2 regions of the Paenibacillus sp. FSL M7-0802 genome follow, and region 2 is predicted to be linked to the other one. Evidence: riboswitches for the same ligand, from Rfam matches in the RefSeq annotation. Region 2 holds a riboswitch; the other holds the start of a gene.

Region 1 (11,396 bases), 970 kb from region 2:
TAAGCCTTACGAACCATTTTAACAAAACCAAGTCCCAATTTTTTTAAACCGAAAGGAGAAGTGAACAAGAAAGTTGAATGGGCATAAGATACCTTTTTTCAGTACCATTTTGGTATTTGACCTCAGAAAGGATTTGAATCCATGATAACCCCAGATTCTTTCAACAGCATTCGACTTTTTCATATGGATTATCAGATTAAATATCCATAAAAAGCGAGACTCCCATAAAGCTCACACACATAATTTGATATATAGACATATTTGTTGTGATAAAATAAACTTTTATAAATAGGAAATCATGTTTAATCAGCCATTATATATTGGTAAATCAAACCAAGATATGCTAGATAAAATTGCTTTTTTGTAAAGGAATTGAATATGACAACAGACCAAAAAAACAACGTGGGCCTCTGGAATGGCGATCCGGTCGTAATTGTACGCACTCCCTCCGCTTTTGCCAAGCAATCCCTTTTATATATCCAGGAATTAGGCTACTTTCAAAAAACTTCTGCTTTTACGATGGAAAGGAAAGAACTTGCCTCTTTTTTGCTTGTCTTTACGTTGTCTGGTAAGGGAGAATTACTGTACCGGGACAAGAAATATATCATAAAACCTCAAGATTTGTTCTTTATTAATTGCGAGGAATATGTTCAATACAGCACCTCCGGTCATGAATCCTGGGAGTATATCAGCCTGTACCTGTATGGCAACCTGATCGAAAATTTTTACGAACAATTTGCCAAGCATAATAAACCGGTCATTTCCATGCATAATCCGCATATTATATTGGATAAGCTCCATGCTCTGATTTGCGGGCAGTCTGACAGAAGTCTTTCCGCTGAGCTGCTAACGTCCAGGCTCATTGGTGAAATACTAATGTGCATTTTGCAACATCCCTATGATCATCCGCATGTGAATGCTGAAACCCTCAGCGAAGTACGCCGGGTACAGCAATATTTGGATCAGTCCTACTGTGAGCGAATAACACTGGACTCGCTGGCAGACATGTTTGAATTAAACAAGTTTAATCTGGCTAAAAATTTCAAAAAGCAGATCGGTTTCTCTCCGATTGATTATCTCATTAATGTCCGTATCACAGCCGCTCAAAGCTGGCTTAAAACCAGTGACATGTCCATTGTGGATATCGCAAGGTACGTAGGGATTCCCAATACGAGCCATTTTATTAACCTATTCAAGGAGCATGTAGGAGAAACACCTCATTCCTTCCGCAAAAAATGGGGGAACCGTTCCAAGTTGTAAATGAGAGGTTACATGAAATCAGTTTGATAGATGATAGACGCACAAGCTATTCAAGTTAATGGCAAAACTGTCGAAAGGCAGTGACGCAAAACTATAGGGCCTTCCTATCCGGATGGCAGCCAGCTACCAGATGAACGAGCTTTTTATTATGTCTTTTTTACATAGATCCATCACAAATTGCTATGCCTCTCTCGAAGAAAGCCCTGATCGCTATGATCAGGGCTTTTTTTCTATTGGGATAGTCATGTCTGCCTAGCATGCTGAATATACTAATTTCGAACGAAGCATTGCCATATTACGATGAATAGGAGAATCACTTGGAGCATGAGAACAAAAATAAATGTAATGATCATTGCCTTATTGCTCATTGTCCAAAGCTTTTTCAGCGCAACGCTGGCTTACGCAGATGCTCCAGCCCCAGAACTGCCGCAGAGTGCTGTATCTGATCCTACACCTACCGTTACAGATGCTGTATACGTTGTCCCAAACCTTGAACCTCCTGGGGAGATTCCTTCAAACACGGTCCCCTTCGTTCAAGGAGCAGTCAGTTCAAAGTCTCAACATGATGCAGCTCCGCAGAGCATACTAACGAAGTTGAACCTGACCGACGAAACAGGGCGTGTCATTGATGCGGTATATAGTCCCGGCAGCCAATTCGACATCGGATCAGCCATCCAACTAGGATATGAATGGGAGCTTCCTGACAATACCTATAAGTCAGGGGACACCTTCACCTTTCATTTACCAGAACAGTTTGTCATCTACACTGATATCTCATCTCCGTTAGTCACTACCGATGGAACCGTGGGATACTTCACAGTAGATCGTCAGGGCAAGGTTATCATGACCTTTAACCAATATGTAGAGAATCACTCCAATGTCAGCGGCAAACTACAAGTTAAAACCGAGTTTACGAAAGAAACGGTGAAAGGCAGTACAGAGATCATCATTGCGATTCCGATCAAAGGCGGGGTACAAACGGTCATCGTGAATGTAAAACCCCAGTCAGGGCCAACCCTAAGCAAACAAGGGAAAATAGAGGGCACCAATCAGATCGACTGGACCATTGATGTGAACAAACAACTAAACACCGTAAAGCATGCCCTCATCACCGATCCAATTCCTTCAGGGCTGGAACTCAGAAGAGACTCTATCCGGCTCTATCATCTACAAGTCAATATCGACGGCTCGACCGTTGTTCGAGACCTAGTGAATGCAAGTGAATATGCCATTGAAGCAGATCAAGCCGGGACAGGGTTTGTGATTCGTTTTCAAGACGATAGCATTAACACGGCCTATCAGATTCAATATTCCACGCGTATTATTGGCGATAAAACTCGTTTCTCCAACACAGCAACGCTTTCAGGAGATGCGATAGAGAACGTTGTTGCTACCGCTACTGTTCAGGTGGAACGTGGTGAATTTTTGTCCAAAAAGGTTGAAAAATATGATCATGCCACACAAACACTCTCGTGGGCCATAAGATATAACTTCAGCGAGACAAAAATCCCCGAAGCCAAAGCTCTTTTAATTGATCATTTCAATAAAACTCAAGAATTGCTGCCCGGTTCTTTGAAAGTATTTAAGGGAAACACACTGGAGGAGCTCCCATCGTGGGCGTATACTGTCATCCCAGTTGATTATCCGGACCGCAACGGCTTCAAACTTCAATTCAACTTCGACGTAGATTCAGCCTATACCATCCGATACCAGACTCAAGCCAGAGGCCGTGTCTATGATAATGGAAAAGTTATAAACATCATAACCTCGGATGGAACGCAGAAGATTGTATCGACGGAAATCATAAGCGGAGTTATGACTAAAATGTATGACACACCCAATTACAACACCAAAATCATACCTTGGGTGATTACCATCAATACAGACTTGTACATCATGAAAAATATTGTCATTCAGGATGTGTTTCCAAACGGGGGCTTGGCTTTGTTACCGGACACCCTGAAAATTCAAAGTGTTGACGGAACAACGGAGCTACGTGCGCCCACGGATTATGAGCTGGTTCCGCTATCACAGGACTATAAACAAGGATTTACGCTCATTTTTCATAAAGCCATTCAGAAGGCTTATACAATCAAGTATTCAACCACCTATAATAATGACTGGAAAACGGATACGACGAAGCCCGAGTTTCGTAATAAATCCCATATAGAATACCAGTTTGAAGACGGAGAAAGATCATCGCAAGGAGTGGAGTGCCCGATCTGGCCGGACTTTATGACACAACGAAACGGTGCCAAGCAAGGAAGCTATAATGCAACCTCCAAGCTCATTACCTGGGACATTAAAGCTAACTACAATCGCAAGATCCTGAATCACGCGGAAGTGAGAGACCCCTTGTTGCAAGGTCAGAAGTTACTGCCCGCCTCCGTAAAGGTATACGATATGACCTTGCTGGGATGGTGGGATGGCGTACAAAAAGGGGCTGAAATCCCGGCAGATCAATACACCATTATTCCTCCCTCCGAGCAAAATGGTAATGAGTTGCGTATCCAGTTCAAGGAGCAGATACAGACTCCCTACTGGATTACCTTTCAAACTTCATTGGAAGGAGAACTGATTGAAAAAGAAATCCACAATCAAGCCCTTCTACTGGATGGACAAAAAATAGTCTCTGAATGGGCAGCGCAAGTCGCGGTACCTCATGGCGGAGAATATGTATCTAAAGTCGGTACACAAAATGGAAATAAGATCGATTGGAGCATCCGCATCAATGAAGGACAGTCCCATGTATCCAACACTAAAATTATAGATCAGCCTAGCAACAATCAAATCCTAATTGAGGATTCCTTTCATTTGTACTCTACAATCATCGCTGCCAACGGAAATACCACCAAAAGCACCGAGTTGATTAGAAACCAAGATTACAAGCTGTATATCAAGACAGACGCTCAAGGCCAGCAAACTTTTGAAGTTACTTTTGCCAAGGATATTTCCACTGCTTTTATACTTGAATACCAATCGTTCATTCATGCTGAAGACAAAGCCAAGGTGAGTAATAAGGTTGCCTTTGAGGGGGATCGCTTGACGACAGAGATGCGGGAAACCAGCCAGGAAATCATCGTACGAACGTCTTCCGGCTCCGGTTCTGGCGGGGGTGTGACCGAAAGTCTTGAGCTGACCAAGGTAGATCAGGATATGCCTGACAAGGTACTGCCTGGCGCACAGTTTGCGCTCTATGATAAAGGTCAAAAAAGAGCCCCGCTCATTCAGACCACCAATGCGGAAGGCAAAATCATCTTTTCCTCCTTGCTTCATGACGATTATATCTTGGAAGAATTGGCAGCACCGGAGGGCTATAAAGTCACCGAGGGCAAGCTCGAGATCAAAATAGACGCAACACTGCGACAAAGCTCTGGTGTAAAGAGGGTTGTGATCACCAATCGTAAAGAAAAGAAAAACGAACCAGGAACGCCTACTCATCCAGACCCTTCACCCCCGTCCGGAGGCTCAGGTAAAAAACATGACAAAGATCCGGAAATACCCGATACTCCGTCTATAACCGTTCCTCCGTCATTGCCAAAGTCTCCGGAGGACATAGTCCCTCCACAGGAGGAACCTGCGCCTATACCGCCGGAGCCGGAGCCGCCAGCCGTCATGCCTCATCAAGATCCTCCTCCTCCGGTGGATTCGAAAGACGATCCCGAACCTAAGATCCGTCTCAAGGTTCCGGGAAAAGAACCTGAAGATCCGGAGGATACACCTGCGGTACACCAATTGCCCCAAACAGGTGAAGGCAGCCCCGTTCCGTTCTATTTGACAGGCATAGCGATGGTTATATGGGGCGTATTTTTGAAATTCAGACGAACAAACAAAAAATAAAACCGATCACCTGCCCTGATCTCCCGGCTCATTCCATTCCCGATTGGAATGAGTCGGGAATGGGGCATTTTTCCAAAAAATATGTATAATCCGTACTTTGCTTAGGGGAGGCGAGATTGCTGAGTCTGCGTAAACTTTCCTACGTATTTATTGTGTTAGGCTTACTTTTTATTTTGTTTCCTAAAGCGACAGAATGGAATGAGGATCAGGAACAAAGCAAGCTATTAAAAGCAGCAGAGCTACCATCTGGAAAAAGCGACGCGCTATGGCCCCCCAGTCTTACGGACAGCTATGCTCGCTTGTCCACTCGTCTTACAGAAGTTCCGGTTAGTGAAGCACGACAAAATACTTCCCCATCCCCTGCTCCCATGGTAAGCGCTAATGAACAAACTCCCATAGCCACTATTAGTATAAGTCGTATTGCTTTAAAGCTCCCTGTATTGGAAGGCGCAACGAGGATAAATATGAGACACGCGGCTGTACATATGCCGGAAACGGGGACGCTGGGACAAGCAGGGAATGCCGCCATTGCTGCTCATCGAGCCCGTACCTCTGGACGTTTATTTAATCGTCTAAATGAATTGAAGATCGGGGATAAGATTGTTGTTAACGCTCGGGGTAACCAATATGTATATAGCGTTTATAGCCTGAAGGTGGTCGATCCTACGGACGTGTCTGTTCTGAAAAGCTTCAAAAAACAAAAGCTGCTTACACTGATTACATGTGACCCTCTCGTAAACCCCACCCATCGTCTCATTGTTCAGGCGAAACTAAGCACCTAAAGCTATTTTAAAGCCCTATTTCTATGAGTAAACATAAATCAGGCGGGCCATTCCTGTTCATTACAGAAATACACCCGCCAATGCTCACATCATGATTCAGTTGGATTCTTGGCAATCAGCTTGAAATCATCAAAGTGGAATCCTGGTGCAACCACACAGGTTACCAGCACGGGCTCATCCCCAAGCGGACGTGCCGTTTGCCATACTGCTCCTGGAACGAGTGCTTGTGGATGCTGTCCTGCCCCCACATCCGCACCGACGATAATCACAGTTTCTTCACCAGGCTCTTCTCCGCTTCCACCCAATTTCAACTCTACAGGGCTTCCGCTATGATATAACCACAGCTCATCAGAATGGACCACATGCCACTCGGAGAACTCACCCGGATGCAGCAAGAAATACGTAGACGAAGCTGCAAAGCGCGGACCGGAATACACATCCGGCAGTACAGGCTTCGGAATTTGGAAATGGGCCTTCCACATCTCTTTGTACCAGCCGCCTTCTGGATGGGGCTCCATGCCCAATGCCGTTACTAGCGGTGAAATAGCTTTCGTCATTGTCTAACCTTCCTTTACCCTAAATTCCTTCTTCCCTACTGTAAAACATAGCGTTGCTTTTGTCACGTTTCTCCCTTGGCATGTCGAGGATCAATAGTTTGTGTCAAATTTAATAACATAAAATTACGGATATTTATTCGTTTTCAACATATAAATAACAGTTTACTAGCAAAAAACACACCAAAATACATTACACGTAAAGTTTAGTGACATAAAATCTTGTTTTTTATTGTAAGCTTATAGTATCATGAGAGAAATTTTTAAATTCTAATAGAGCTTGATCATGTCAATCCGTCTACTAAGCTATGTATCCAAGCCTAAAAAGGGGTGAGCTCTCTGATCCAGTTTCGCAACGTCAACAAGCATTACGGTCACTTCCATGTACTCAAAGACATTAATCTTCAGATTAAGGAGGGCGAGGTCGTCGTAATCATCGGTCCCTCCGGCTCGGGTAAAAGCACCCTGCTTCGCTGCATCAATCGTCTGGAAACGATATCGGATGGGGAGCTGATCGTTAACGAGATCCCTGTACATGACAAAAAGATTGATATCAATGCCTTCCGCCGCAATATCGGGATGGTGTTCCAACATTTCAATCTGTATCCCCACAAAAAGGTGATTGAAAACATTGTACTGGCACCTATGAAGGTACTGGGCATCTCGAAAGAAGAAGCTACTCAAACAGCCATCACCTATCTAAAGCGCGTCGGAATCGAAGAAAAGGCACAGAGCTACCCCGCTCAATTGTCCGGTGGACAGCAGCAGCGGGTCGCGATCGCCCGCGGGCTCGCGATGAATCCAAAAATTATGTTGTTTGACGAGCCTACTTCAGCACTTGATCCCGAAACGATCGGAGAGGTACTGGATGTTATGCGCTCGCTCGCCCATCAGGGCATCACAATGGTCATTGTCACTCATGAAATGGGCTTTGCACGTGAAGTGGCGGACCGCGTGATTTTTATGGACAAAGGACAAATTTTGGAAGACAGCCAACCTGTCGAATTTTTTCAGAATCCGGGTGAAGAACGGGCTCGCCTGTTCCTGAGCCGTCTGATTCATCATTAATAGACTACCAATGTAGCGTAAATCGAAAGGGGAATGTTCTGATGAGAAAAAGATTTCAATGGAGTACTTTGGTGCTGGTAGCTTTATCTTGTCTGCTCGTCTTGGCAGGCTGTGGAGGCAAAGAAGGAGCGGCAACGTCGGGGAATCAGCCGGCAGCAGCCAACGGGCTGGAAGCGATCAAACAGCGTGGCAAACTGGTCGTTGGTGTGAAATACGATACCAAGCTGTTCGGACTGAAAGACCCGGCTAGCGGAAAAGTAGAGGGCTTTGATATCGACATCGCTAAGGCTGTAGCCAAATATATTTTTGGCGATGAAACCAAACTTGAACTAAAAGAAGTCACGTCCAAAACACGAATTACCTTATTGCAAAATGGGGACATCGACGCCATTATCGCGACGATGACCATTTCGGACGAACGTAAAAAGCAGGTTGATTTCAGCGACGTCTATTTTAACGCCGGGCAATCTCTGCTTGTGAAAAAAGGGAGCCCCATCACCGGGCTGGAGTCTCTGACCTCGAATACCAAGGTGCTCGCCGTGAAAGGCTCTACCTCCGCCAAAAATATCCGTGAAAAAGCACCTGAAGCAACGATATTGGAATTCGAAAACTATCAGGATGCTTTCAACGCCCTCAAAGCAGGTAAAGGAGAAGCCTTGACTACTGATAACTCTATTCTGCTCGGCATGCAGCAGCAAGACCCGAATTATACTCTTGTAGGCGGGAACTTCACAGAGGAACCTTACGGCATCGCAGTGAAGAAGGGGCAAACCGAACTGCTACAAGCTATTAATGATACGCTCAAGGAACTGAAAAGCAACGGTGAATACGATAAGCTCCACGAGCAATGGCTTGGGGTTAAACCCGAATAATATTCTTGTGAAGGAGCCGCGATTGCGAGCTCCTTCCTTTCTTAAGTCTGGATAAGGAGGTAAATTCGCAGATGCTTACTTTTGATATCAACGTACTTTTCGATCATAGCGACCGTTTCAGAGAAGGCTTGCTTCATACCGTTCAAGCTAGTGTCATTGCCTTGATCGGAAGCTTTATTCTGGGGGCTATTATTGCCATCCTCCGAATTGCGCCTTTTAAATGGCTGAACTGGATTGGTACCGTCTATGTAGAGGTCATCCGCAATATCCCATTGCTGATCGTCGTACTGTTTTTTTATCTCGGGCTTCCTACTTTGGGCATCCCTTTGGACGGATTCGTATCTGGAACGCTCGGATTGACTGTATACACAGCCTCCTTTATTGCTGAAGCCATACGTGCCGGCATTCAATCTGTGCCCAAGGGGCAATTTGAAGCGGCAAGGTCCTCCGGGTTGAGTTACAACCAGACGATGATCAGCATTATTTTACCGCAAGCCATCAAAATTGTACTGCCTGCGATCGGCAACCAATTCATTAATCTGGTCAAAAACTCTTCCGTGCTGGCTATTGTGGCCGGACTGGACCTAATGTATTACTCGGACCTCATTAACTCGGATACCTTCCTGCCCATCACAGTCTACGCCATCACGGCGCTGTTGTATCTTATCTTGACGGTTCCGCTTAGCTTTCTTGTACTTTATATGGAACGGCGTCTGTCCAAAACATCCTAAGGAGGGAAGCCCGTATGGATTTCGGTGGATTGTTTGTGTGGCCTAATGTGCGTTTTATACTGGAGGGCTTCCTGCTCACACTGGAGGTTGCTATTTACTCTATCGTGTTCAGCTTCGTTCTTGGTATCTTATTCGGCATTCTGCGCTATACCCGCTTACCTGTTATTTCACAGGTTGCAGCCTTTATCATTGATCTCATTCGCAATCTTCCATTATTGCTCATTATTTTCTTCATCGGCATGGTTTTACCATCCATCGGAATTTCGATTTCCCTCAAGTGGGCAGCCATTACAGGCCTGTCGATCTTCGAGGGAGCCATGATCGCCGAGATTGTGCGCAGCGGTCTGAATTCGGTCCATAAAGGACAGGTGGAAGCCGCACGTTCCTCCGGTTTAAGCTATTCTCAAACCTTATGGCATATCATTCTGCCCCAAGCGCTTCGTCGCATGGTGCCCCCGATTGTCAGCCAGTTCATTTCCCTATTCAAGGATACCTCACTGGCTGTCATTATCAGTTTGCCGGAGCTGACGCATAACATTCAGATTGTCGGTGGGCAAAATCAATCTTTTGTCATTCCAGCCCTGCTGTTCGCAGCTTTCCTGTACTTTGCTGTCAATTACAGTATGTCACTGATTGCACGCAGGCTGGAAGTTCGTACACATTAAAGCTCCTGATACTCATCAGGGGTGCCACTAGTTGGAACGCACTGTTAGTACAGCTTGTATCTTTTCAATCAATCGCTTCAACGCTTCTCCCTGATAACGGCCAGACTGATAAATCAACTCTAGCTGACCCTGGAGCACGCCGCACAAAATAGGTACAGTGCAAAATTGTGAGCGATCCAATTCTGCCGCAAGGGACTCCGTCTGTAGGGTTACGGCAAGTCCCTCCTGTACCCAGCGCAGGATTGAAGGTATGGAATTTGTCTCCAAGACGGTTGCAAAGGGATACCCGCGATCACGGAAGCACTTCTCAATCAGTTTCCTGCCGGGATGACACTCTGGCTGCATCGCCCAGGGTACATGCCTCAATTCGTCCAGCGTAATGGAAGTACGGTTGGAAAACACATGCTCTACCGGAACAACAAGACAGTAGTTCTCCGTACGAAGAGGAAGCTGGACAAGCCTTTCATCCGTACCCGAATGCAGCGTAATGCCAACATCCACTCGGTTATCCAACAGCTGTTCTGTTACATCAAATGATGGATGGATGTGCAGGCTGACTTTAGGAAATGACTGATGAAAATGGATAAGCATTTCTTGCAATGGTTCCTCCAGCTCCGGTAATGCGATACCAATCCGCAAACTCCCGCGTTGCTCGGTGCGCAACTCCTCAATGGAAGCCTTTGCTTGCTGTAAATCCTTGAGCGCATGTGCACTGTGTTGCAGCAACAATTTTCCGGCATCTGTCATTTTAATTTTCTTGCCTGCACGGTCAAAAAGCGTCATGCCCAATTCCTCTTCCAACGCCTTAATTTGCAAGCTAAGCGTGGGTTGGGAGATTCCGATCTTTTCCGAAGCTTTCGTAAAATGCAGTTCCTCGCATACGGCAATGAAGTATTGAAGCTGACGTATTTCCGTCTTCCTTCTCTCCCTTCGAGAATCCCCAGAATGATTGCATTAAAAGGTCAAAAGAAGCGCAAAATCGGATCCATCCGGTTCGCGCTTCTTCTTCAGGTTGTTGCGCTTTTTTAGATTATTGGGCTACTTCGGCTTTTTCCGCAGTCAACGTAATATTCGCAAACGTGTCTGCATCATACTCCTTGCCACGGGTAATATCGTAATTAGCTACCCGATTATTCACTGCCTCCAGCGAATAACGGAATAACGTCGGTACAATGGGCGCCTCCTCGCTCATATACGCCTGCCACTGATTGTATATATCTTTACGATAATTGTCGTCAAAGGCTTTCACAGACACCCCTTCCTGCAACAGCTTATCATTCTCTTCACTGGTAAAGCGCGAGTAGTTAAAGCTGGCTCCGCGTCCATACAGCCCACTAGGGTTTACATCTGTACCTGTACTCCATGCGCCGCCAAAAATATCAATGCCGGGGTCATCCTTCTGCACACGATCATAGAAAGAATTGAACTCAAGCAGACGACCGTCCACCAGCTCGACATGAAGTCCGACATCCTTCCAGTTTTGCAAATAAAACTTTGCCAGCGATTCAGCTGTCGCATCTCCGCTCATTGCCGCATAATGGAGAACCAGTTCCTTGCCCTTAGGGTCCTCACGGTATCCATCTCCATTGGTGTCCACATAGCCTGCCTCGTCCAGCAGCTTTTT
Region 2 (11,396 bases):
CGTACAACTGGCCTCCATTTTGCGCAAGCCGGTTCTCATTGACGGCCGTAACGTATTCGGTGAGGAACAGATCCAAGGCTCCGGGCTGGAATACTATTCCGTGGGTCGTCCGCGGATGAGTGGGTGGAATCGGGATAAGGTGGAAGTTTAAACGTGACAGATTAAAAAGTGACTGTGGCGGTGTTGGAGGCGCTGAAGGCGCTGCGCGTGCAGATTGTTCTTCCGATTGCTGTTACCCCCGGATTTTCTGGATTATATAAAACATTCAAAGGTTAAAATCCGGGGATAAAGGCAAACGCTGACGCTTCTTCAGAACAATTCTGCCCGCTCCGCTGCTTTTCGCCGTGGAGTCACAATTTTTAAACTCCCACCTTATGGGGGGAGTAGAAGGGCAGATCAGAAGGAGCGGCACGGTTGAAGCCGCTCCTTCCGATCAAGTATGCCATTGCGGTTGCCGAAGGCAATCTCGGCAAGGCGTTACGAAACCTCGATTACTTGAAGCTTGCAAGCACAGCGGGCAAGCTCTGAGTTCTCGAACGTCTTACAGGCTGACCGGACTTAATAATGTCCGGTTGTGCCTTTTGCAATAAACGGTATGATCGGCATGATGCATTTTTGAGTAGCGCAGGGATGGATTTGAATCTGGAGAAGCGGAGCGTTCGCCTGAAAGCTTTCCAAAGGAAAGCTCGCATCGGAAGCATAAGCTTAGTGGGATTCAAACCTATATACGATTTATATAATCGAGTGAATCCCGGTCCAACAGCGATCATAAGATTAAATTCATACCGTAGCGGGTAGTCAACTCATCATCAGAACGATCATCCAACCAATATAGAGAGGAAGTGGAGAGTTATGAAGCTCGTACTTTTGTCTGGTGGTTCCGGTAAAAGATTATGGCCTTTGTCCAACGATTCCCGTTCCAAACAATTTTTGAAGGTGCTGGAGAGCCCGGAGGGGATTTCGGAATCCATGGTACAGCGGGTATGGAGACAATTGGGAGACAACGGATTATCAGAATCTTCGTTTATTGCGACAGGGAGAGCACAGGTCGAAATGATCCAGAGTCAGGTCGGGCCGAATACGCGCATTATTGTTGAGCCGGAACGCAGAGACACCTTTCCTGCGATTGCGCTGACAGCGACTTATCTATATTCCATTGCAGGTGTTTCACCTGATGAAATTATAGCAATATTGCCTGTAGATCCTTATGTTGAGGATGCTTTCTTCGCTTCCGTAGCCCAGCTGGAACATACGCTTCAGGAGAGTGAAGGCAAGCTTGCTTTAATCGGGGTTGTCCCTTCCTATCCTTCAGAGAAATATGGTTACATTATTCCGAAAAACGATGCCACTCAAGGTAGCACAGGCTACCGTGAAGTGAGCCATTTTCAAGAGAAACCCGACCGGGAGCAGGCGGAGCGTCTGATTGAACGCAATGCTCTATGGAACTGTGGGGTTTTTGCATTCAAATTAAGTTATTTGCTGGATATCTTGGCATCCAAGGGGTTGCCGCTTAATTATGAAGAAATGCAAAAGCAATACGCATCTCTGGAAAAAATCAGCTTTGACTATGAAGTAGTCGAGAAGGAAAAGGACATCGTAGTTCTTCCGTATGATGGTTTTTGGAAGGATTTGGGTACCTGGAATACGCTCACAGAAGAAATGTCTAATCAACAAGTGGGCAGAGGTGTAGTAACGGAGGATTGCGTCAATACGAGCCTTATTAACGAGTTAGACATTCCTGTGGCGATCATTGGAACGAATGATCTGATCGTAGCCGCTAGCCCGGATGGCATTCTTGTGACCAATAAGGCAGAAAGTCCTCGCATTAAGGAAGTGCTCAAGGCTCATGATCAGCGTCCAATGTATGAAGAACGTCGTTGGGGACAGTATCGGGTTGTGGATTATGTCAAGTATGACGAGGGTAACGAGGTATTGACCAAACGAATCCGCGTACGGAAAGGCAAAAATATCAGCTACCAGCTTCATTTCAAACGAAGTGAAATCTGGACCATTATTAGCGGTGAAGCGGAAATTATTTTGAATGAGAAGCTGCACAAAGTGAAGGCTGGTGACGTAGTACGTATCCCTGAAGGGACGAAGCATAGCATTTTGGCAGTGACCGATGTGGATTTTATTGAGGTGCAGACTGGCTCTGAGTTGGTTGAAGAGGATATTGTCCGCTTTTGTATGGATTGGAATGAAATTTCCCGTCACCAATTTATCTCCTAATTATTTTCGTAAAAACGAAAAAAAGACGAATTCATGAAAATTCATAGCCTAAACTGTCGAAATTGGGCGAAAACCTGTAAATTCATGAACATGACCTATTAAATTTTGGTAAAAAAAAGTCGATACTTAGGGTAAGAAGGAATCCAAACTCCTTCCAACGATAAACGCAGCCCTGTCGAAAGGCAGGTACGCAAAGCTAAAGGGCCTTCCACAAGGATGGCAGCCTGGCTACCGAAAGGAAGAGCGAAAGTGAGATTCAATTTTATTCCTCTGTATCGACTGATACGTCATGTACTCCCCGTTGTTATGCTTTTTTCATTGTTGCCCGTCGGTTTTGGAGATTCTCTGTCGGTGGCGAATGCCGCTTCATTACAACCTGTTAATTCGGACGCTTCTACTCAGGCCCGTGAACTATACAATTATTTACTCAACATCTCAGGGAAAAAAATAGTCACCGGTCAGCATGATTATTTGGAAAGTCCAGATGAATTAAGTAACAAGGTCCAAAAAATCAGTCAGGCATATGTTGGTGTACACGGCTATGAGATGGGAGCTATCTCTGGTCAATCTGACGCTACGGAAGCAGCACAACGTAAAAATGTCGTCGATAGTGCTATCCGTTGGGACAGATCCGGTGGTATTGTGACGATGACTTTTCATGAAGCGCTACCAGGTAGGCCACTGACTTGGGCCAATGTACAGGCGAAAGTAAGTCAGGCAGAGTTCAACAAATACGTGACTCCAGGTACTGCGCAGTATAACCTCCTCATTGCCGATCTGGATAAGGTCGCTGTATCGTTAAAGCAGCTTCGTGATGCAGGGGTTCCGGTTTTGTGGAGACCTTACCACGAAATGAATGGTGACTGGTTCTGGTGGGGAAACAAAACTAATTTCAATCAGCTATGGAATATCATGTATGACCGTTTTACAAACACACATCAATTGAACAATCTGCTGTGGGTATGGAGTCCGAATGCGCCCAATTCGTATACTGTCCCGTATACCCCAAAATACCCGGGGGATGACAAAGTGGACATTTTGGCAGTAGACATTTACAACAATGATTTTAAGCAAAGTCATTACGAAGGTCTGCTCGGGCTGGCACGGAATAAGCCGATTGCCATTGGGGAGCACGGTGAGATGCCTAGTTCTGAGGTATTTCAGGCTCAACCTAAATGGGTATATTCCATGACTTGGGGCAAGATGCTGACTGAGAATAACACAACAAATCAAATTCAGGATTATATGAATGATTCGAAGAGTTTGACGCGTGATGATGTGAAAAATGGGCTGGCAGCAATCGAACAACCTGGGACAGACGTACCGACCTTACCAGACGAGGGACAAAGTGAGCCTATCCCGGCTCCGACTCCTCCTTCCGTTCCTGATGTGGTCTATGTGAACGGGCTGCAGGGCGAATATTTTAACAATATGAATTTGAGCGGAAGTCCTGCTTTGATCCGTACAGATAGCAAGCTGGACTACAACTGGCGTGCCAATGCAGCTGATCCAAAGGTGAATGCCGATCAGTTCTCGGTTCGCTGGACGGGTAAAATCAAACCGCAATATAGCGAGACCTATACGTTCACAACGATATCTGATGACGGTATCCGTGTATGGGTAGATGGCAAGTTGGTTATTGACAGCTGGTTCAAACAAAGCTGGACAGAGCGTAAAGGTAGTATTACTTTGGAAGCAGGCAAAATGGTAGATTTAAAAGTGGAATACTATGATGAAAAAGGCGACGCGATGGCACGTCTAATGTGGGAAAGTCAGCATGAAGCGAAAGCGGTGATTCCCGGAAACGCTTTGTTTCTTCCTTGATTGATACTCTTTCCCGGTCAAAAAATTTGAGGAGAGAGGGTGGATCATATGATAAAAAAATGGTTATCCCATAGGTATTCAGTAGTTTTATCTGGACTACTAGCGGTCGTAGCTATAGCGATGATCGCTTGGTTTATATACACGCCTTCAAGAAGCGCAGAATTGCAGACGGATAAAGTAGCGGCTGCCAGTCCAGTATGGAAGCTGGGTCAGAGGGATGACTCTTCAGCGGAATTCAAAGGTGTGGTCGGTAGGGATAATATCGATATTTCTACAGCAGCTGCCTCTACCGAATCGTCTGCTAAAGGATCATTGTCAGCATTGTCGGAAGCAGAGAGTACAACAGTTCCGGTATTGCTCAGCAGTGGAGATATTCCTCCCGGTTTGAATGCGTCCACGAACCCTGAACTGACACTCCAGTATAAGCTGAATCAGATTCCTCCCAATGGTATGATATTCCGTGTTCGGATTTTGGATGCGGGCAAAGCAGTCCCGCAAATGGCTGTATTTTCAAATCATCAGCTGTCCGGTATTATTCAGATTGCCGGGGTTTCCGGTACTGGGAGTACTTATAATTTCAAAAACAACTACGAGCTGTATATACCCAAAGAGCAATTGCAAAGCGGTGTTAACGTACTCAAGCTAAAGACAGCGCGCTGCCTATACTGCTCCTCTGCAGAAGATAAAAATGTGTGGTGGACTTGGGATGACTTGAGCTTGGAGACGTTAGCTTCACCTGCGACCGAACCGGTACACGGTAAATATATACTGACCGGAACAAATGTGAACAATAAAGAATTTTATTATGATCAGGGTGCAGTTAAGCATTTACCATACGTTCTCAAGTGGCTGGGCATTGCTTATAGTGGCAACGTCATGAGGGTCACCTGTGCCAGTAATGTGGGCAAGGCCTGTACAGACGTGGATGATTACTATCAAACGTTAAAGCAGTATAATATGCAATCGTCTGCTTTGTATTTATATACAGGTGATATTAAGCTGCAAAAAGATGGTTCTCTACCAGAGACGGCCAAGCAAAAGTTGCGCGATTATGTAAAAAAATACGGTTCTTATCTTCAATATTATGAAGTAGATAACGAACCTGGATTATTTAATCGCTCCAAGGCGGTAAACCTGGCTGTGGCCAAGTGGTTGAATACAGAAGGCAAGCAATTGGCACCGCATCTCAAAACCGTAGCACCGGGCTGGGCCTACTGGCCAACGTACTCTACCAAGGCATGCAAAAATCAAACCAGTGGTACGCAAAAATGCGGTGACCCAGATGGATGGGAACGGGACCCGGCGCAACGTAAACAGCTGGAGGAAGTCACCGACCTGACCAATGGACACGCCTATGGTGAATCGTATAATGAAGAGGGCGGGGGCAGCTTCGTCCAAAATTTGAAAACCTTCGGCGGTTCGAGCAATGGACTGGCGAAAAAGATGCTGAACACAGAGTTCGGTACCAATGATACGCATCGAGACAATCCAGATTACGGGGCTAGTCAGCCACAAGCAGCTGCATTCGACCGGATTATGCGTTCGCAAATTGGGTTTGCCGATATGTTTATCCAGCACGCTGCTTTTTATAAAGATTATACGCTGTTTAAAACAGGCTTCGATCTGCAAAGTCATAACCCGGCCAACACAGAAATTTATCCGTTCGGGCAAGGACAGGACACCCGCGTTAAGATCATGAGACGCTTGAGCTTAGCCTATGCCACCCATGGAAAACCTCTGACTTATACAGTGCTGAATCCAGAGGAAACCAAGGATAAGATGGTGTATGTTCGTGCGGTGGATACGTCCAAGCTTAAACCGCTGGCAGGTAGCGGCGCTACTTCAGACAAATTGCTGGTGAATCTAGTGAATTTCGAAGCTACCACGCAGACAGTTCGTGTACGGGTAACGATGCCGAAAGCCGGTTTGTACACGGGTGAACGTTTTGGAGCGGGTTCTACTTACAGTCAGGCACAACGTTCCATATCAGGACTCAAGGCTTCTCCTGCCCTTGATTTTGAAGAAAAGCTGGGTCCTGGTGAAGCGGTACAATATATTTTGGAATTAAAAAGTACAGATCAAACCGCAGCTTCAGCTCCAACAGGGGTGAAGGCTGCCTCTGTTCAGGATGGGGCAGTAAAGATTAACTGGCTTCAGGCAGAAGGCGTATCTTCCTATGATGTGCTGCGTGCTGACGGGACCGACGGGGCCTATCAGGTGATTGCCTCGCAAGTAGCGGGAAGCACGTATACAGATCGGACGGTAAAAGCCGGAGGTCACTATGTCTACAAAGTTCGGGCGACTGGAGGCACTCAGGTTTCCCAGGCAGCCGAGGTCGCTTAATATCAGATCGGAATGTATATAGGACCTTAGATAACGAATACCTAACATCATTTCGAAATAAAACAAAAAAGAACCTATCAGGAGAAAATAGGACCTGACAGGTTCTTTTTTGTTGGAAAATCGTTCTGATTTGCCAATACTTTACGTATAATGAAGAAAAAAATAAGAAAATCCTTTTATATTCTCGTCATAAGACGACAACATTGCAGGTATGTATTCATATATAATAGTTTTGTTCATGACTATACATACATGGTTTGTGGGAAATCTCTTTCCGGTGACCAAGAATAATAAAGCGAGGTTAGTGCTGAATGAACAAGGAGACAGAATTAGGGGTGAACAACCCTCTTTTTCGAAACAACGTACAGAAAGCAGACAAAGCTGCCATCCACTTGGACATCCGGGACATTTTGCTCCAATGTGGTATCACGATACCAGAATGGCTAGAAAGCGACGCTGATGGAACCACATACCGGAAGGACAAGCGCGTGTAAATTCCAACGGCTGGTCTTACTTGAGCGAGACGTAAGGCAGTCGGCCGCGTTCTTTATTCCATCATTCGTTCCATTCGGACAAATGCAATAAAACGTTTGGCTTCTTCCTCAGACAAGGTGCGTCCGTCAATGGTCAGGTTGAAACGTCGCAGAATATCCTCGTCGGACAGTTCAAGCTGGTCCACAAATTCCCTCACATCTGAATCCAATATTGCCGCCGGATGGCTCGTACGTCCCACCAAGTAGTCAATCGTTACCCCAAAAATATCAGCGAGCTTGGTCAGGATCTCAAAATCTGGCTTGCGCCTATTTTTTTCATAGTGAGAAAGAGCTGCCCGCGTAATTCCGAGGGATTGCGCTAGCTCCTCTTGTTTTAATCCCTTATGTTCTCGTAATTCAGCGATGCGGGTGCCATAATTCATCTGTTTTTCCTCCTGAAGGCAAGGTTAAGAAAGGTAAAAAAGCAATTTTACACTTGACAAGATACGTTTTGTATCATAAATTAGTTATGTAAGTTACATAACGTATCTTTATTTCATAGTTTTCACTTATGTCTTCGTTTATATACCCTAAGAGGCCACCGATGATTGAGCATTTTGTGCTTATTCGCTGGCTGGACCTTCTATGCGCTATTATACAACATTTTACTATAGATTAGAGGGTCATGCATCGTTCTTTTCCCCGTTATGCAGAGGATCAGTACAAGCGTTATTGCATCGAAAACAAGTCAATCAGGGAGGACTGGTCTTGTGCAGTTGAAAGAGTACATCCGTTTGATCCGTAAAAGAATGTGGTTGATTGGTAGCATCGTATTGCTGGTATGTACTGTAGTGGGCATAAAAAATGTATATTTTACCCCGCAGATTTACGAAGCTACCGCAAAGCTCATTATCAACCAGACGCCACGACCGGATCGTGCAGGTGTCGTTGATTACAGTGTAGTTCAAACGAATATAGCCTTAACGAACTCCTATAAGCAAATTATGATCTCCTCGGCGATTATGGATCAGGTGGTCGCCAGCTTCCCCGACCTTAAGGTCACTCCGTCAGCTTTGGCGTCAAAATTAAGAGTGAACACCGCAGGTGATTCACAGGTCATGGATGTAACAATCCGCGATTTATCGTATACGAAGGCTGTGAAAACCGTCAATGCGGTAGCCAAAGTATTCAAACGGCAAATCCCCTCTATCATGAAAATGGACAATGTCACCATCCTAAGCGAAGCCAGTCTGAATGATCCAGCAGTTCCCGTGAACAGTAATCCCGCTATACAGATATTTATTGCTTTTGCCACCTCTTTATTGTTGGGAATAGGCTTGGCGTTTTTGCTGGAGGTACTGGATGATACATTTAAGAATGAAGAGGATATTGAAAAAGAACTCGGTCTGCCTACCCTATCCCTGATTACGAAAATGAAAAAAGAAGATAAACGCTCCGACAGCTCCACTACAACTCCTAAACAGGTAGGTGAAGGGCAATATGCCGCGATTAATCAATAATCAGCTCGTTACATCCCTACATGCTCAGTCTTCCGTTTCGGAGGAGTACCGCATGCTTCGTACTAACATCCAGTTTTCTTCTATAGACGAGCCGATTGAGGTTATGATGGTGGCGTCCGCTCAGGCGGGTGAAGGTAGAACGGTCACGATTAGCAATTTGGCTGTAACCTATGCGCAAGAGGGGAAAAAGGTGCTGATTATGGATATGGATCTGCGTCGTTCCTCTTTGCACCATATGTTTGGTTTGCGTAATCACACGGGGCTGACACGGGTGCTTGCCAATCAACAGGCATGGCAGGATGTGGTTCAGGAAACCGGGATTGACCATCTGCATGCAATTACAGCCGGACCGAACCCGCCCAATCCGTCCGAGATGCTCAGTTCCCGCAGAATGAATGCTCTGCTGGTTGACCTAAAAGAACATTATGACGTGATCTTAATGGATACGCCGCCGTTGCTGTCCTTTCCGGATGGCTTAATTATAAGCGCTATGTGTGACGGAGTCATTCTGGTGGTGCAGGCAGGGAAAGTCAAAAAGGATATCGTCAAGAAAGCAAAAGCGAATTTGGAAAGAGTAAAGGCGCGCATTCTGGGTGTAGTACTTAATAATGTGAAGCGTTCGAATACCCGCGCCGAGCGGGGGATGGAGGAACGCAATCTGACATGAATAAAAAGGAGGAAAATGATAGTATATAAAATTCTTTTAACAATGCATAAATAATACTTATCAATAAGGAGCGAGGTGATGAGACGTGTCTTCTTCCCGCTCGAACGAGGCCGAAGTGCTGGGCGCGTCAGTGGATGTTTATTCGGTTGCTCATGGGCTTGAACGGCGGCAAGGATGGAACGTATACCCGTTCGTGAAGCGAAGCATGGATATTATATTGTCTTTCATTGGAATCATCGTGCTATGCCCAGTATTTCTGCTTGTCATTTTGCTGATTAAGCTGGAGGACCCAAAAGGCAGTGCAATATTTTATCAAGTACGTATTGGAAAAAACGAGCGGCCGTTTCGCATGATCAAATTTCGTTCTATGGTGTCTGATGCCGAAGCCAGATTGTCTGCACTGCTGGTGGAAAATGAAATTGAGGGTGCGATGTTCAAAATGCGGGACGATCCCCGAATTACCCGTGTGGGTCGCTTTCTTCGCAGAACGAGCATCGACGAGCTGCCACAACTGTTCAATGTACTACGTGGGCAGATGAGTCTGGTAGGACCCAGACCCCCATTGCCAAGAGAAGTCCATGATTACACAGTGAGGGATAAGCTGCGTCTGACGGTTACACCGGGCTGCACTGGTCTATGGCAGATCAGCGGTCGTAATCATCTAAGCTTTAACCAGATGGTAGAACTGGATTTGGAGTACATATCCAGACGCAGTTTCCGCACAGATATGATCATTATGCTGAAAACATTTCGTGTGCTGCTAGGCTCCAAGGATGCGTATTAAAGTCTTTCATTTTCACGAAGAAGGTAGGGGATAAGTATGGATCTTCATTCCAACATATATGTAGCAGGGCATAACGGACTGGTGGGTTCCGCTATTGTCCGAGCGCTTCAGGATGCGGGTTACCGTCATATTATTACTCGCACAAGCCGTGAGCTGGATCTACGCAATAAAGAGGCAGTAGATCATTTTTTTGAAACAGAGCCTGTGGATTATGTATTTCTGGCAGCGGCCAAGGTTGGTGGGATTTTGGCGAATAACGAATATCCGGCTGATTTTATCCGTGACAATCTGCTTATACAAACGAATGTGATTGATGCGGCATACCGGGCGAATGTAGGCAAGCTGTTATTCCTCGGCTCTACTTGTATCTATCCTAAATTTGCTCCGCAGCCGTTGCGGGAAGAATATCTGCTTACAGGTGAACTGGAGCCTACTAATGAGGCCTATGCAATTGCTAAAATTGCCGGGATTAAAATGTGTCAGTCTTACAACCGTCAGTATGGAACCCGGTTTATTTCTGTGATGCCGACGAATTTATACGGTCCGGGCGACAACTTTGATCTCCAGACCTCTCATGTGCTGCCTGCGCTCATCCGCAAGTTTCATGAAGCCAAGCTGAATCAATCTCCGACTGTCGAAGTATGGGGCTCAGGTACGCCGCGGCGAGAATTTCTTCATTCTGATGATTTGGCTGAAGCCTGTCTGTTCCTGATGAACAATTATGAGGGAAATGAAATTGTAAATATCGGCGTAGGTGAGGATATCTCTATTCGTGAGCTGGCTGAACGAGTGAAGAATGTAGTCGACTATGAGGGAGAAATTACCTTTAACACCTCCGCTCCTGATGGAACGCCGCGTAAGTTGGTAGATGTATCCCGAATTTCCGAGCTGGGTTGGTCGGCGCGTATTTCACTAGAAGAGGGATTAAAGTCTGTGTATCAGGCATTTCAAGGTCTGGATCTGGTTGAACAATAAAAAAACGGTGGGGGAATGGGAATGAAAAAAGCGCTGATCACAGGGATTACCGGACAAGACGGGTCCTATCTGGCTGAGTTGCTGCTGTCCAAGGATTATGAGGTGTACGGGGTGCGCAGACGAACCAGCACACCGAACTTTGAAAATGTAGCGCATATCCAGAATGACATCCACTGGCTTTCCGGTGATATGACCGATCTGGCTTCATTGATCGAAGCCGTCCGTCAGTCCGACCCGGATGAGGTCTACAACTTGGCTGCTCAATCCTTCGTAGCGGCCTCATGGCCGCAGCCGTTGGCTACAGGTCAGATTACAGCGCTGTCTGTCACCAATATGCTGGAGGCGGTTCGAATTGCCAAACCGGAAGCGCGCTTTTATCAGGCGTCAAGCAGCGAGATGTTCGGTAAGGTGCTGGAGACACCGCAGACAGAAACGACTCCGTTTTACCCACGTAGTCCCTACGGTGTCGCCAAAGTATACGGCCATTGGATTACAGTGAACTATCGCGAAAGCTTTAATATGTTTGCTTGCTCTGGCATTTTGTTCAATCACGAATCCCCACGCCGAGGACTGGAATTTGT

Evidence for each region. A riboswitch is a leader RNA that binds a small molecule or an ion and turns the genes downstream of it on or off. The one in region 2 is predicted to bind cyclic di-GMP.
Region 1: another riboswitch for cyclic di-GMP. It lies ahead of MHB54_RS10825 (collagen binding domain-containing protein); the one in region 2 lies ahead of MHB54_RS06790 (glycosyl hydrolase).

What each region holds. Positions count from the first base shown of each region.
Region 1 covers NZ_JBBOSD010000001.1:2,313,968-2,325,363, forward strand. The annotation lists gene MHB54_RS10820 (AraC family transcriptional regulator) at 379-1,260, shown strand; cyclic di-GMP riboswitch class I at 1,311-1,391, shown strand; gene MHB54_RS10825 (collagen binding domain-containing protein) at 1,585-5,100, shown strand; gene MHB54_RS10830 (class D sortase) at 5,217-5,882, shown strand; gene MHB54_RS10835 (cupin domain-containing protein) at 5,972-6,439, opposite strand; gene MHB54_RS10840 (amino acid ABC transporter ATP-binding protein) at 6,767-7,504, shown strand; gene MHB54_RS10845 (transporter substrate-binding domain-containing protein) at 7,546-8,376, shown strand; gene MHB54_RS10850 (amino acid ABC transporter permease) at 8,448-9,107, shown strand; gene MHB54_RS10855 (amino acid ABC transporter permease) at 9,122-9,772, shown strand; gene MHB54_RS10860 (LysR family transcriptional regulator substrate-binding protein) at 9,800-10,555, opposite strand; partial or broken gene MHB54_RS10865 (LysR family transcriptional regulator) at 10,562-10,681, opposite strand; gene opp4A (oligopeptide ABC transporter substrate-binding protein) at 10,803-11,396, opposite strand, start outside.
Region 2 covers NZ_JBBOSD010000001.1:1,347,682-1,359,077, reverse strand. The annotation lists gene MHB54_RS06800 (UDP-glucose dehydrogenase family protein) at 1-151, shown strand, start outside; gene MHB54_RS06795 (sugar phosphate nucleotidyltransferase) at 853-2,229, shown strand; cyclic di-GMP riboswitch class I at 2,385-2,465, shown strand; gene MHB54_RS06790 (glycosyl hydrolase) at 2,479-4,053, shown strand; gene MHB54_RS06785 (hypothetical protein) at 4,102-6,396, shown strand; gene MHB54_RS06780 (hypothetical protein) at 6,708-6,890, shown strand; gene MHB54_RS06775 (helix-turn-helix domain-containing protein) at 6,944-7,312, opposite strand; gene MHB54_RS06770 (YveK family protein) at 7,640-8,389, shown strand; gene MHB54_RS06765 (CpsD/CapB family tyrosine-protein kinase) at 8,370-9,056, shown strand; gene MHB54_RS06760 (sugar transferase) at 9,142-9,840, shown strand; gene fcl (GDP-L-fucose synthase) at 9,877-10,815, shown strand; gene gmd (GDP-mannose 4,6-dehydratase) at 10,837-11,396, shown strand, end outside.